DNA from 3 places in the Cupriavidus sp. Met-2 genome. Region 2 is predicted to be linked to each of the others. Evidence: predicted binding sites of a transcription regulator. Region 2 holds the regulator's gene; each other region holds the start of a gene.
The links. Region 2 encodes sigma-54, which starts transcription at its own class of promoters, with help from an activator protein. Its sites were predicted from a motif close to TGGCANGNAANCTGCTTT; they were not measured.
Positions count from the first base shown of each region.

Region 1: WD006_RS02780 (pilin) is a predicted target of sigma-54. The motif match lies at 2,217-2,234, and genes of this name have one in related genera.
Region 3: WD006_RS27255 (isopenicillin N synthase family dioxygenase) is a predicted target of sigma-54. The motif match lies at 2,412-2,429, and genes of this name have one in related genera.

Region 1 is NZ_JBBHZL010000001.1:600,662-605,110, forward strand. Features, by position in the region: gene serS (serine--tRNA ligase) at 155-1,462, shown strand; tRNA gene WD006_RS02775 (tRNA-Ser) at 1,550-1,639, shown strand; gene WD006_RS02780 (pilin) at 2,313-2,753, shown strand; gene WD006_RS02785 (pilin) at 2,788-3,258, shown strand; gene WD006_RS02790 (prepilin-type N-terminal cleavage/methylation domain-containing protein) at 3,754-4,221, shown strand; gene WD006_RS02795 (pilin) at 4,256-4,449, shown strand, end outside.
Region 2 is NZ_JBBHZL010000001.1:135,411-139,859, reverse strand. Features, by position in the region: gene lptC (LPS export ABC transporter periplasmic protein LptC) at 1-233, shown strand, start outside; gene lptA (lipopolysaccharide transport periplasmic protein LptA) at 296-940, shown strand; gene lptB (LPS export ABC transporter ATP-binding protein) at 966-1,757, shown strand; gene WD006_RS00685 (RNA polymerase factor sigma-54) at 1,881-3,359, shown strand; gene hpf (ribosome hibernation-promoting factor, HPF/YfiA family) at 3,410-3,763, shown strand; gene ptsN (PTS IIA-like nitrogen regulatory protein PtsN) at 4,240-4,449, shown strand, end outside.
Region 3 is NZ_JBBHZL010000017.1:52,163-56,611, reverse strand. Features, by position in the region: gene WD006_RS27275 (isocitrate lyase) at 1-38, opposite strand, end outside; gene WD006_RS27270 (cupin domain-containing protein) at 606-1,031, shown strand; gene WD006_RS27265 (NnrU family protein) at 1,083-1,775, opposite strand; gene WD006_RS27260 (GNAT family N-acetyltransferase) at 1,863-2,369, shown strand; gene WD006_RS27255 (isopenicillin N synthase family dioxygenase) at 2,609-3,601, shown strand; gene WD006_RS27250 (HU family DNA-binding protein) at 3,726-4,199, opposite strand.

The DNA of each region.
Region 1 (4,449 bases), 470 kb from region 2:
GGGGAGAGCGGGGCGGCGAGCAGGGACCCGGATAACTCCCAAAGTGTGGAGCAGACGGCAAAATCCAGCCGGATTTGCTCCCGGCGGGTAGTGCCAGTGCAGTAAAATGTTCCGTTCGCCGGCATGTTGCCGGCACTGCACATGACCAAGCAACATGCTCGACATCCAGCTGCTCCGCAAAGACATCGACGCCGTGGCCCAGCGCCTCGCCACGCGCGGTTTTCAACTCGATGTGGCCCTGTTCCAGGCCCTTGAGGCCGAACGCAAGCAACTGCAGACCCAGACCGAGGATCTGCAGGCGCGCCGCAACAGCCTCTCCAAGCAGATCGGGATGCTCAAGGGCAAGGGCGAAGACGCCTCGGGCCCGATGGCCGAAGTGGCCGGTATCGGCGACACGCTGAAGGCATCCGCCCAGCGCCTGGCCGAAATCCAGGACCAGATCAGCGACGCGATGCTCTCGATCCCGAACCTGCCGCACGAAAGCGTGCCGACGGGCAAGGACGAAACCGAGAACGTCGAAGTGCGCCGCGTGGGCACGCCGCGCACGTTCGATTTCGAGATCAAGGATCACGTGGATGTCGGCGCCCGTCTCGGCCTGGATTTCGAGACGGCCACGAAGGTCACTGGCTCGCGCTTCGCCTTCCTGCGGGGTGGCGTGGCACGCATGCATCGCGCGCTGGTCCAGCTCATGGTGGACACGCACACGCTTGAACATGGCTACACCGAGATGTACGTGCCGTACATCGTCAATGCCGCGTCGATGCGCGGTACCGGCCAGCTGCCGAAGTTCGAGGACGACCTGTTCAAGGTGCCGCGCAAGGTCGGCGGTGAGGATGGCCAGGACGCTATCGAGAACTTCTACCTGATCCCGACCGCCGAAGTGCCGCTGACCAACATGGTCCGCGACGCGATCGTTGCCGCGGAAAAACTGCCGCTGCGCTTCGTGGCCCACACGCCATGCTTCCGTTCGGAAGCCGGCTCGTACGGCAAGGACACGCGCGGCATGATCCGCCAGCATCAGTTCGACAAGGTCGAGATGGTGCAGGTGGTGCCGTCCGAGCAGTCGATGGACGCGCTCGAGCAGATGACTGGTCACGCCGAAACGATCCTGAAGAAGCTCGAGTTGCCGTTCCGTACCGTCGTGCTGTGCACGGGCGACATGGGCTTCGGCAGCACCAAGACCTACGACATCGAAGTGTGGATTCCAGCGCAGAACACGTACCGCGAAATCAGCTCGTGCTCGAGCATGGGCGACTTCCAGGCGCGCCGCATGCAGGCACGTATGCGCGCCGGACAGGGCAAGCCGGAACTGGTGCACACGCTGAACGGCTCCGGCCTGGCCGTGGGCCGCACGCTGGTGGCGATCCTGGAGAACTACCAGAACGCAGACGGTTCGGTGACGGTGCCGAAGGCGCTGCAACCGTACATGGGCGGCATCACGCGTCTGGAACCGGAAGCGTAAAAATAGTTACAGAAGGGGCTTGCGCTCCGGATATGGATATCCCTATAATCTTGGTTTCGCCGCTAACGCAGCGACGACCAAGTTACCGGAGAGGTGGCAGAGTGGTCGAATGTACCTGACTCGAAATCAGGCGTACCGGCGACGGTACCGTGGGTTCGAATCCCACCCTCTCCGCCAAACAAAAAGCTGCTGACGGATTCGACCACCAGCAGACAAAAACAGCGTAGTAAAACTAAGAACCGACGTTTGCGAAAGCAACGTCGGTTTTGTTTTTTGCGCCCCACATAACAGACTCATAGAAGCCCGACAAAGATTGCCCACTCAACTCGTATGAGGCGGTGTCTTAGTCGGATGCACATGAGTAGGCGCTCAAGAGCAAGAAACGCACATACGAACCAGCGCACTGCGCGAAGTAGGTGTCCGCTCAAATTACTCTGAGAAGCGGCCGGACGGTAGGCCTCGAAGGGATGCTCGCGAGGACTCGATCAGGCGGTAGCGTTGTCGCCAGCAAGCTCAATCGCATCGCGCGATTTCTCAAATGCCGGGGTAAGCGTTTACAACCCAAGAGTGCGCAGCTAGCTGAGGGTCAAGCTAAGAGCAAGTAGCTAAGATCTGGCCCAAGTTCGTCAAAGTGACAGATTTTGTCACTTGCGCTTCATTAAAAGTGACAGTGTTTGTCAAAAATTACTCAAGTGCTGTGTGCGACGGTGCCAGATTTTGTCAGCAATCGGGTGTTGAGCGGCGCTTCCAATGCTGGCGCAAAGCTTGCTTTGTTGGCTTTGTGGCACTTTTGCTGCCGATGAAAAATCTCTTCAAGGGGTCAAATCACATGCAACGGGTACAAATGAAAATGCTGGGCCGTCGTGCCCAGAAGGGCTTCACGCTGATCGAACTGATGATTGTCGTCGCGATCATCGGTATTCTGGCCGCCATCGCAATCCCGCAGTACCAGGATTACACGCAGCGTACGAAGGCGAACGGCGCGGTCGCGGGCCTGGAAAGCTTCAAGACCTCTATTGCGATGTGCTCCCAAGAGCTGGGAACTCTCACTGGCTGTGATGCTGGTTCGAACAACGTTCCGGCCATTCCCGCTGGCACTGCGGCCGATCCGCTGCCGAAGTACGTAACGGGTATCACTTCCATCAAGTCGGGCATTATTATTGCGACCCTGGAAGCGACCGATTCGACAGGCGCGGCAGATACGCTGACGCCGACCGTCAACGCGACCAATGTCACCTGGGTTGCTACTGGCACGGCTTGCGATAACGGCAAGCGAGGCCTCAAGTGCTGATCTAGTATTTGGCAAATCGGGGCGCGAACGCGACATGCAATCAACACCTGACCGTGAACTCGTGAAAACCAGCAAGGGCTTCACACTGATCGAACTTATGATCGTGGTGGCAATTATTGGGATTTTGACGGCGATCGCGCTCCCCCAGTATCAGGACTACACGCAAAGAACAAAAGCCAACGGTGCAGTGATCGCACTCGCTGGCTTTAAGACTGCAATCTCGATGTGCTCACAAAGCAACGGTACGCTTGTCGGTTGCAACGCTGGCGCGAACGGAATTCCAGCGATCCCTGCTGGCACTGCAGTTGATCCGCTGCCAGAGTATGTTCAATCCATTGCGTCAATTTCTAACGGTGCTATCAGCGCAACGCTGGATGCAACCGATTCCACGGGTACGGCAGAAACTCTGGTTCTAACCCCGATTTCCGGAACGAGCGGTATCAACATTACTTGGGTCGCAAGTGGCACTGCATGTGACGGTGGTGTTCGCGGTTTGAAGTGCTAGTCGAGGTGCAGTTTCCACCCGCGTACGACCGGGGTTGTAGAGTTGGAGGCGCTTTCTCGGGCGCCTCTTTCATTTGGGGGGCTATGCTGCGCTGTCTTTCCCAAGCGCAGTTGAATATGTTGCATCACTGGATGGGGAGTTGGTCGATCGGCTCTTTGAGCGGATGATGCCTGCCGCACTGCTGCCTACGGTGCGCGAGGCGGAGGATCCGATAGCAAGTGTTAGGCGAATGCGTAGTCATGTAAAACAGGCAATGCCGTTGCAGTCCAACCGTTGACGATCCGAAGGGGTGGACGTAAGTGACGAAAATTGTCACTCTCGGCTCATTGATATGACAGAAATTGTCACCTCTAACTCAGATACGGTATGCCGCAGTGCCAAAATTTGGCGAAAATATAACATATAGATCACATTTGCCTCTGGCACGATGCATGCTATATCAAGCTTGCAGCACTTTTGCTGCCGATGAAAAATCTCTTCAAGGGGTCAAATCACATGCAACGGGTACAAATGAAAATGCTGGGCCGTCGTGCCCAGAAGGGCTTCACGCTGATCGAACTGATGATTGTCGTCGCGATCATCGGTATTCTGGCCGCCATCGCAATCCCGCAGTACCAGGATTACACGCAGCGTACGAAGGCGAACGGCGCGGTCGCGGGCCTGGAAAGCTTCAAGACCTCTATTGCGATGTGCTCCCAAGAGCTGGGAACTCTCACTGGCTGTGATGCTGGTTCGAACAACGTTCCGGCCATTCCCGCTGGCACTGCGGCCGATCCGCTGCCGAAGTACGTAACGGGTATCACTTCCATCAAGTCGGGCATTATTATTGCGACCCTGGAAGCGACCGATTCGACAGGCGCGGCAGATACGCTGACGCTGACGCCGACCGTCAACGCGACCAATGTCACCTGGGTTGCTACTGGCACGGCTTGCGATAACGGCAAGCGAGGCCTCAAGTGCTGATCTAGTATTTGGCAAATCGGGGCGCGAACGCGACATGCAATCAACACCTGACCGTGAACTCGTGAAAACCAGCAAGGGCTTCACACTGATCGAACTTATGATCGTGGTGGCAATTATTGGGATTTTGACGGCGATCGCGCTCCCCCAGTATCAGGACTACACGCAAAGAACAAAAGCCAACGGTGCAGTGATCGCACTCGCTGGCTTTAAGACTGCAATCTCGATGTG
Region 2 (4,449 bases):
CGGGTACCGATGTGTCGAAGGACCCGCGCATGACGGCGGCGTCGCAGTACTTTCAGCTGCTGGTCAACGACGACATCGTCAAGACAGACAAGCCCGTGGAACTGACGCGCGGACCGTCGGTAATGAACGCCAACGGCCTGATCTTCAACAACGTCACCCGCGAAGTACAATTGCTGGGTAACGTTCGCGGCACCATCATCATGAATTCGCCGGGGCAGGCCAGCGCCCAGTGACATCGGGATTTGCGCCCCACCGTCCGCCTGACTGCTGCCTTCCCCTTTCAGCAAAGCCAAAAATGACTGCTTCCCTGACGACATCGTCCTGTCGCCGCACCGCGCCCGCCCTGATGGCGGCCATCGCCGCCATCGGCCTGTTCCTGGCCCAGCCTGCTTTCGCCGAGCGCGCGGACCAGACCAAGCCGCTGGTGCTGGAAGCCGACAATGCCAGCTACGATGACGTCAAGCAGATCTACACTCTGACCGGCAACGTGGTGCTGACCAAGGGCACGATGGTGCTGAAGTCTGACGCCGCCGAACTCCGCACCGACCCCGAGGGTTACCAGTACGCCATCGCCACCTCCAAGCCGGGCCGCCAGGCCTATATCCGCCAGAAACGCGACGGCGTGGACGAGTACATCGACGGCTGGGGTGACCGCATCGAATACGACGGCAAGTCGGAGATCAACAAGCTGATCGGCAATGCACGCGCGGCGCGTGTTTCCGGTGTCGGCGCGAAGATCCTGGATGAAATCCGCGGCGCGGTAATCACGTACGACAGCCGCAATGAGTTCTATACCGCAACCGGCGGCGACAACAACGCGTCAGCCGGGAACCCTTCTGGCCGCGTGCGCGCTGTGCTGTCGCCGCGCGCGAACCAGGCCAGCGCGCCCGCCGGCGCGCCGCTCGACCTGAAGCCGTCCTCACAGCCGGCCAAGCCCTGACCGTTTCAAGCTCTATCCGTACCCGATGAACGATACCGCCACGCTCGCCGATCAGGCTTCTTCCGCCCCATCCACGGATAGCAGCACGCTGGTCGTGCGCCATCTGAAGAAGCGCTATGGCTCGCGCACCGTGGTCAAGGACGTCTCGCTCGACGTCAAGAGCGGCGAGGTCGTCGGCCTGCTCGGCCCGAACGGCGCGGGCAAGACCACGTCGTTCTACATGATCGTCGGACTGGTCGCGCTGGACGAAGGCGATATCGTGCTCGATGGCCAGCACATCAGCGGCCTGGCCATCCACGAGCGCGCGCGCATGGGACTGTCCTACCTCCCGCAGGAAGCCTCTGTCTTCCGCAAGCTCAACGTGGAGGAGAACATCCGCGCGGTGCTGGAACTGCAGGTGGTCAACGGCAAGCCGCTGCCCAAGCAGGAAATCGATCGCCGGCTCGACTCGCTGCTCGATGACCTGCAGATCGCCCACCTGCGCAACAACCCGGCGCTGTCGCTGTCGGGCGGCGAGCGCCGCCGCGTGGAAATCGCGCGCGCGCTGGCGTCGGCGCCGCGCTTCATCCTGCTCGACGAACCATTCGCGGGCGTGGACCCGATCGCCGTGGGCGAGATCCAGCGCATCGTCAGCTTCCTGAAGGCACGCAACATCGGCGTGCTGATTACCGACCACAACGTGCGCGAAACGCTGGGCATCTGCGACCACGCATACATCATCAGCGAAGGCACCGTGCTGGCCGAGGGACAGCCCGAGGAAATCATCGCCAACGAGTCTGTGCGACGCGTCTATCTGGGCGAGAACTTCCGCATGTGATCAAGCGGCCGCGACGCCGCTTTGCAGCATTCGTCAACTAGCCGTTGGCGATCACGAAGTGTCAGCGATAGGCGATAGCAATTTCCGTTCCAACAACGGGAAGATGCGCATAGAATAGGTCGCATGAAACCATCGCTTCAGCTTCGACTTTCCCAGCATCTGGCTCTGACTCCTCAACTGCAGCAGTCCATCCGGCTGCTGCAGTTATCCACACTGGAGCTGCAACAGGAAGTCGAGCAGGCGCTGACCGAGAATCCACTGCTCGAACGCGAGAACGACTGGATCGAAAGCCCGCTGCGCGTGGCCGCGGACGGGTCGGTCAACGTGCAAAGCGCCCCGGCGCCAGCATCTTCCGAACCGCAAGGTAACGGCGACGATCGCGCGAACGGCGCCAATGGCGAAGACGACAGCTACGGCGACAGCGCGGGTGACGATTACGGCAGCGACTGGAGCCTGGACGATTTCGCTCGCCGGCCTCAGGGCGATGATGACGAGAAGACGCCGATGCAGCTTCGCGAAGCGGAACCCACGCTGCGCGAATACCTGATGGAACAGCTCACGCCGCTGAAGATCTCCACGCGTGACAAGGGCCTGGCCATCTTCCTGATCGAGTCGCTTGACGACGACGGCTACCTGGGCGCAACGCTCGACGAGATCTGTTCGGAACTGCCCAAGGAACTCGAATTCGAAGTCGATGAAGTGCAGGCGATACTGACCCTGCTGCAGAGCTTCGACCCGCCTGGCGTGGGTGCGCGCAACGCGGCGGAATGCCTCACCCTGCAACTGCGCCGTCTGCAACATCCGCAGCGGGACCTTGCATTATCGATCGTCAACCACCACCTGGAGTTATTGGCCGTGCGTGACTACACGCGGCTCAAGAAAGCCCTGCAGGTTGACGAAATTGCACTTAAGGCCGCGCACGATCTGATCCGCTCGCTCGCACCGTATCCCGGACATGCCTACAGCCGTCCGGAAGCGGACTTCGTGGTACCGGATGTGTTCGTGCGCAAGAGTGGCAGTAGCTGGATCGCACAGCTCAATCCCGACGTGATGCCGCGTCTGCGCATCAACGACATGTACGCGCAGATTTTGCGCGGTGCAAAAGGGGAAGCGGGCGCGGCCGGGCTGCAGCAGAAGCTCCAGGAGGCGCGGTGGCTCATCAAGAACATTCAGCAGCGTTTCGACACGATCCTGCGTGTTGCGCAGGCAATTGTGGAGCGTCAAAGGAACTTTTTCTCGCACGGGGAAATCGCGATGCGCCCCTTGGTTTTGCGGGAGATTGCCGATACACTGGGTCTACACGAGTCGACCATTTCCCGGGTGACTACGAATAAATACATGGCCACGCCGATGGGTACTTTCGAGTTGAAGTACTTCTTTGGTAGCCACGTCTCCACGGAGACTGGCGGCGCGGCCTCATCCACGGCGATCCGCGCGCTGATCAAGCAACTGATAGGAGCCGAAGAACCCAGGAATCCCCTTTCCGACAGCCGCATCGCCGAGTTGCTGGGCGAACAGGGCTTTGTGGTCGCACGCCGCACGGTGGCCAAGTACCGCGAAGCGCTGAAGATCCCCGCAGTCAATCTCCGCAAGACTTTGTAGCCGAGCCGCAACCGCCTGCCTGGTGCGGCTCTTTCAGAAGGAGAAGCGCTATGAACTTCAAGATCAGTGGACACCACCTCGACATCACGCCGCCGCTGCGTGAGTATGTGGAAACGAAACTGGAGCGAATTGTCAGACATTTCGATCAGGTCATTGGCGTAAGCGTGCTGCTATCCGTAGACAACCATAAGGAAAAGGACAAGCGTCAGTACGCGGAAATCAACCTGCACCTCAAGGGCAAGGACATCTTCGTCGAAGCGCATCATGAAGACCTTTATGCTGCAATCGACTGCCTGGTCGACAAGCTCGACCGCCAGGTGATCCGCTACAAGGACCGCGTGCAAGGGCATGACCGGGAAGCGGTCAAGTACCAGATGGCCGCCGAACAACTACAACAACAATAAGTTGGCGGCGACACCAGGTCGCCCCTTAGAGGATAGATAGGAAGAGCAAAGCCGCGCATCTGCGCGGCTTTTTTGATGGGCGCGAGGCGGACGCGCCGCTGGCGCACCCGTTACCCGAGTACCAGCCCTGCAACATTTGGTCAGCCGGGGGTGTTCGCAACTGACGCCGCTCGGTGTATGCTGCGCCATACAACAACTACAGACAGGACGGCCCCGGACAACCGGCCCGGCATTCCGCGTGGCAAAAGATCACGCGATGGCGGGTGGCAGTTTTCTGGGTGGGCAATCCGACCGGCAAGCTCGCGGCACCACTCGCGGCGCCGGCGCCGCAGCGCACAAGTGCGCAGTGGCCCTGCTCTATAATGGCCGGACGCTCCAATGCGGGCGTCCTTTTGCGCTCAATAGCCTGAATTGCCCAACGCAGCGGGACGACTCATGTGCGTCGGCTCGCCTTTCTGACTCCTCGTGCATCGCCCATGAATCGTTTGGCCAAATTGCTGCCACCCGGCAACATTAATCTCGACGTCACCGTCACCAGCAAGAAGCGGGTCTTCGAGCAAGCCGGGCTCCTGTTCGAGAACAACCATGGCGTAGCCCGGGCCACCGTGACCGACAACCTGTTCGCGCGCGAATCGCTCGGGTCCACCGGTCTTGGCGCCGGCGTCGCCATTCCGCATGGCCGCATC
Region 3 (4,449 bases), on a different contig from region 2:
CCAGCAACTGCCTTGATGTCGTCTTGATACTGAGCCATACGAGTTTCCTAAGAGTGAAGCGTGTTTGAAGAAGTGTTTGCCTGTGCCGCTACGGGTGTCGAAGCAAGCAGCGTGGAAATAATTGTAGGGGGTTTTTGATGCATTGCGGCAAGGTCTTATATAAGACATAAGAGTTAATTTATCCTTATTTTTCAAAGATATAAGCTCTATTTTTTGCGATGTGGAACGAGTTTTCGGAGAACGAAAAGAACTCGGCGGTGAAAATTTCCGGTGATTTCGCAATATGAAATGTGCTTTCAGTTCCCGGGGAAAGGGTCGCCGCAGATGGCTGGCGCACTGATATAGATGCATCTGGGTCCTTCAGACGCAGTTGAAGGACGGTGTCATGCGCCAGCGGAGATGTCGATGCTCCGTGCGAGAATCCTTTTGCTTGCCGATCAGAGCCACATGACGCGGCACTTCTCGAAGACATTCGGACTGACGCCAGGGCGCTGGCTGCAAGTCGCCGGGTACATGCAACGCGGCTGAGCACACCCACGATCGTTCAATACCGTCGCGCGGATCGTGCGTAAGCTCGAATCGTCAACATTTGAGCGGAGAGAACGATGCCCCAAGCCCCCAAACATCCCACCATGCATGCCGACCGTGGCCAGTGCCGGGCCATCGACCTGATCGACAAGATCGCGCTGATCGACGGTCACTGGCAACCGCGCGTCGTCGCTGAAATGAACGACTATCAGTTCAAGGTCGTGAAGGTCGAGGGAGAGTTCCAGTGGCACCGCCATGTCGACACCGACGAAACCTTCATCGTCCTGGAAGGAGAACTGCGCATCGACGTCCGGGCGGGACCCACGGGCGACGGGTCGATCGTGCTGCGTGCCGGGCAGATGGCGGTGGTGCCGAAGGGCGTCGAGCACAAGCCCTGCGCGAACGCGGAAGTCAAACTGCTGCTGATCGAGCCGCGCGGCGTGGTGAACACGGGTGACGGTGCGGCGGGCGAGCGCACCGTCGAGAACGACCAGTGGATTTGACCCGCCCTCCGGCATTTGTCGGGGCGGTACGATGTTGTAACCCCGCGGCGACTACAACCACCGCCAGATGCCCGCCGCAATCGCGGCGAGCGGCAGGTGGGCCCAGGTCGCCGCGAGCCAGACGATAAGCCCACCAAGGAGCGCGTGCGAGCCAAATCCGGCCAGCCGAGCCCGGCCGGTGACGATCGCCGCAAATGGAAGGTAGCTCGTCTTGGCCTCCCAGTCCGGCCAGCGGTCTGGCAGCAGCCGTTCCTTTTTCTGGTCCTGCAATGCGGCGCCTACAAGGGCGAGCACGATCATTGCCAGCGCGACCACGATGTTCCTCGTCACCGGATACACAGCGATATGGCACACGCCCCAAAGCGCGAAGGCCCACATCATCGGATGACGCGTCACCGCAAACACGCCGCGCGCAGCCTCCGGGAAGGCGCCCGGGCGGCCAACCGTGGGCAACGCCGGATTTCGGATCAGGGATCCCATCAGCAGGATCGAGGCGATCAGCATGACCACCGTCACCACCGCCCAGATCCCGTCGCCAGGCACCCACAGCGGTGACGAAACCGGCGCTCGCTTGTAGGTCATCACCATCCACCCAAGCGTCAGGAAGGCGACCAGCGAATAGATGCCGAGAAACCCCTTTTCGCCGACCGCGCGAACCAGCGCTCCCCGCAACGGATGAGACAGCAGGAAATGACTGCCCACGAAGGCGACTGACGCCACCACCACCGCACCAATACTTCCCATTGCCCGCCTCCCACGATCTGGATGATTGGTTGACCGTATTGCAGTATGGTTGATGTCCACCGCGAGAGCATCAATGAGGAAAACTGCATGACCATCTCCGTCCGGACCGAGCGTCCCGAGGATGTTGAAACCATCGCCCAACTCACGGAAGCGGCGTTCAGGGGCGAGACCCACTCGAGCCACACCGAAGCCTTCATCATCAACGGCTTGCGTCGTGCCGGATGCCTGACGCTCTCGCTGGTGGCGGAGGATGAAAGCGGGATCGTCGGCCACGTTGCAGCCTCGCCCGTCACCATTTCCTCCGGCAATTCGGGCTGGTATGGCATTGGGCCAGTCTCGGTATTGCCAGATCGGCAGCGCAGGGGCATTGGCTCGGTGCTGATGCTGGCGGCGCTTGATGAGTTGCGACGCCTTGGCGCACGCGGTTGCGTCGTGCTAGGTGAGCCTGCCTATTACGGCAGATTCGGCTTCCAGGCCGATTCCCGGCTGGTGTTGCCCGGCGTACCGCAGGAGTATTTCCAGACCCTTGCCTTCGGGCCCGACGTGCCGGTAGGCACCGTGCGCTATCACGATGCATTCGACGCCACGGAGTAGCCGTCGCCCGCGCCAATCTGGTGAATCGGGGCGCGCGCCGGCTGGCCCGAATCCTGCGTCACCTACGATCGAAGAGTAGAAGCGTTCAACCGCCCCGCCCTTTCCAGGCACCGGGGCGGCAGGAAATTGCTCTTGAGTTCCGTGTCCATCCCGGAAGTCGAGAGCCGCATTGCCGCGATATGCGTGTGTCTTGCTCCCGGGACGGACCGATCGGCCCACATTCCCGAACCCGGACACCCATGACCAACGCCACCCTTCCCCTCCACGAGCTTGCCCGCGAATCACGCATGGGCGCCCATGGCTCCGAAACCGACACGCGCGAGATCCGCTGCATCGACCTGTCGGACTTCGACACCCGCAAGCCAGAGATTACCGATCAGCTCTGGCGTGCCGCCACCGACATCGGCTTCTTCCAACTGCGGCACCACGGTATCGACCTGCCCGCCATACGGCAGGCATTTGCCATGGCCGAACAATTCTTCGCATTGCCGGAGACGGTAAAAGCCCGGTATCCATTGCAGAAAGCCAACAACGCGGGCTGGGAATCGCGCGCGCAGGTAAGGCCATCCACCGGCACGCCGGACCAGAAGGAGTCCTATCAGATCACGCGCCCACACATGGCGCCACTCTGGCCTTCGGAGACCGAATTGCCCGGGTTCCGGCAGACGATGCTCGAATTCGAGGCGCAATGCTGGAACGTGGGAATGAAGGTGCTGTCCTGCTTCGCCGACAGACTCGGCTTCGACACCGACTTCTTCTCGCGCGCGCATGACCCGGCCGCGCCGGATTACCAGAGCACGCTACGGCTGCTGCATTACTACGCGATTCCACCCGAGGCGCAGGACAAGCTCGACCTGTGGCGCGCCGGCGCCCATACCGATTTCGACTGCCTGACGCTACTGTTCCAGCGCGAAGGCCAGGGTGGTCTGCAGGTGTGTCCCGGCAAGGAGATGGATGCCCAGGCCTGGACCCCGATCGCGCCGATCGAGGACGTGGTCACCTGCAACATCGGGGACATGCTGATGCGTTGGAGCGACGACCATCTGCCGTCGAACTTCCATCGCGTCCGGAATCCCGCGCCGGGAGAGTACATGGGCCCGCGCTACAGCCTTGCGTTCTTCTGCCAGGCCAACCGCGATGCGGTGATCGAAGGGCCGTCGAAGCGATATCCGGCGATTACGGCAGGTGATTTCCTGCGGCAAAGAGTCGCGGCGAACTTCAAGGCCTACTGAGGCACTGATCCCGCTCGATCCCGCCCGCCCAACAAAAAACCCCGGGCCTTTCGGGCACGGGGTTTCAAGTCGCCCGGCGCCGAGCGATCGGCACCGGACTGACGACTACCAAAGATGCGGGCGATCAGGCCGCAGCGTCCTTCAGCTTCTTCAGCGGACGCACCTTGACCTTGACGCTGGCCGGCTTGGCCGGGAACCAACGCTCTTCGCCAGTGAACGGATCCTTGCCGAAGCGCTTCTTCTTGGCCGGCACTTGCTGTGCGGTCACCTTCAGCAGGCCCGGCAGCGTGAATTCGCCAGCACCCTTCTTGTTCAGTGCGCTGACGATGGTGTTTTCGAGGTGTGCCAGCACCGTCTTCACGGCCTTGGCTTCCAGTTGGGTCTGGGCTACCAGGTGAGCGACCAGGCTCGACTTGTTGAAGGTGTCCTTCAGCGGCTTCGGAGTCGGTGCGGCAGCGGCGGGAGCAGCCTTCTTGGCCGGAGCGGCCTTCTTGGCAGCAGCCTTCACAGGTGCCTTCACGGGTGCCTTGGGTGCCGCGGCCTTCTTGGCAGCGGGCTTGGTTGCGGTCTTCGCGGTCGGTTTCGCTTTGGTCGCCATGTCTATATACGAGAGTTGAAGATAGTGTACCGGCCGATCGCAACGTTTGGCATGTTGCTGAACGTCAGTGCCGGTACGCACTGAATCATAGCGGAAACGGCCAGAAGTAAAGGGGTTTTCGTACATGCCGCAGGGCAAACCAAGTGAAAACCCCGTGTTTTGTAGCTGGTTTGCATCAGCAAACACGCTGCGGAGCGTTACGTCCCCCCACTTTCGCATTCCGCGAGCGTCGCGCGACGGCGCGTTTTCG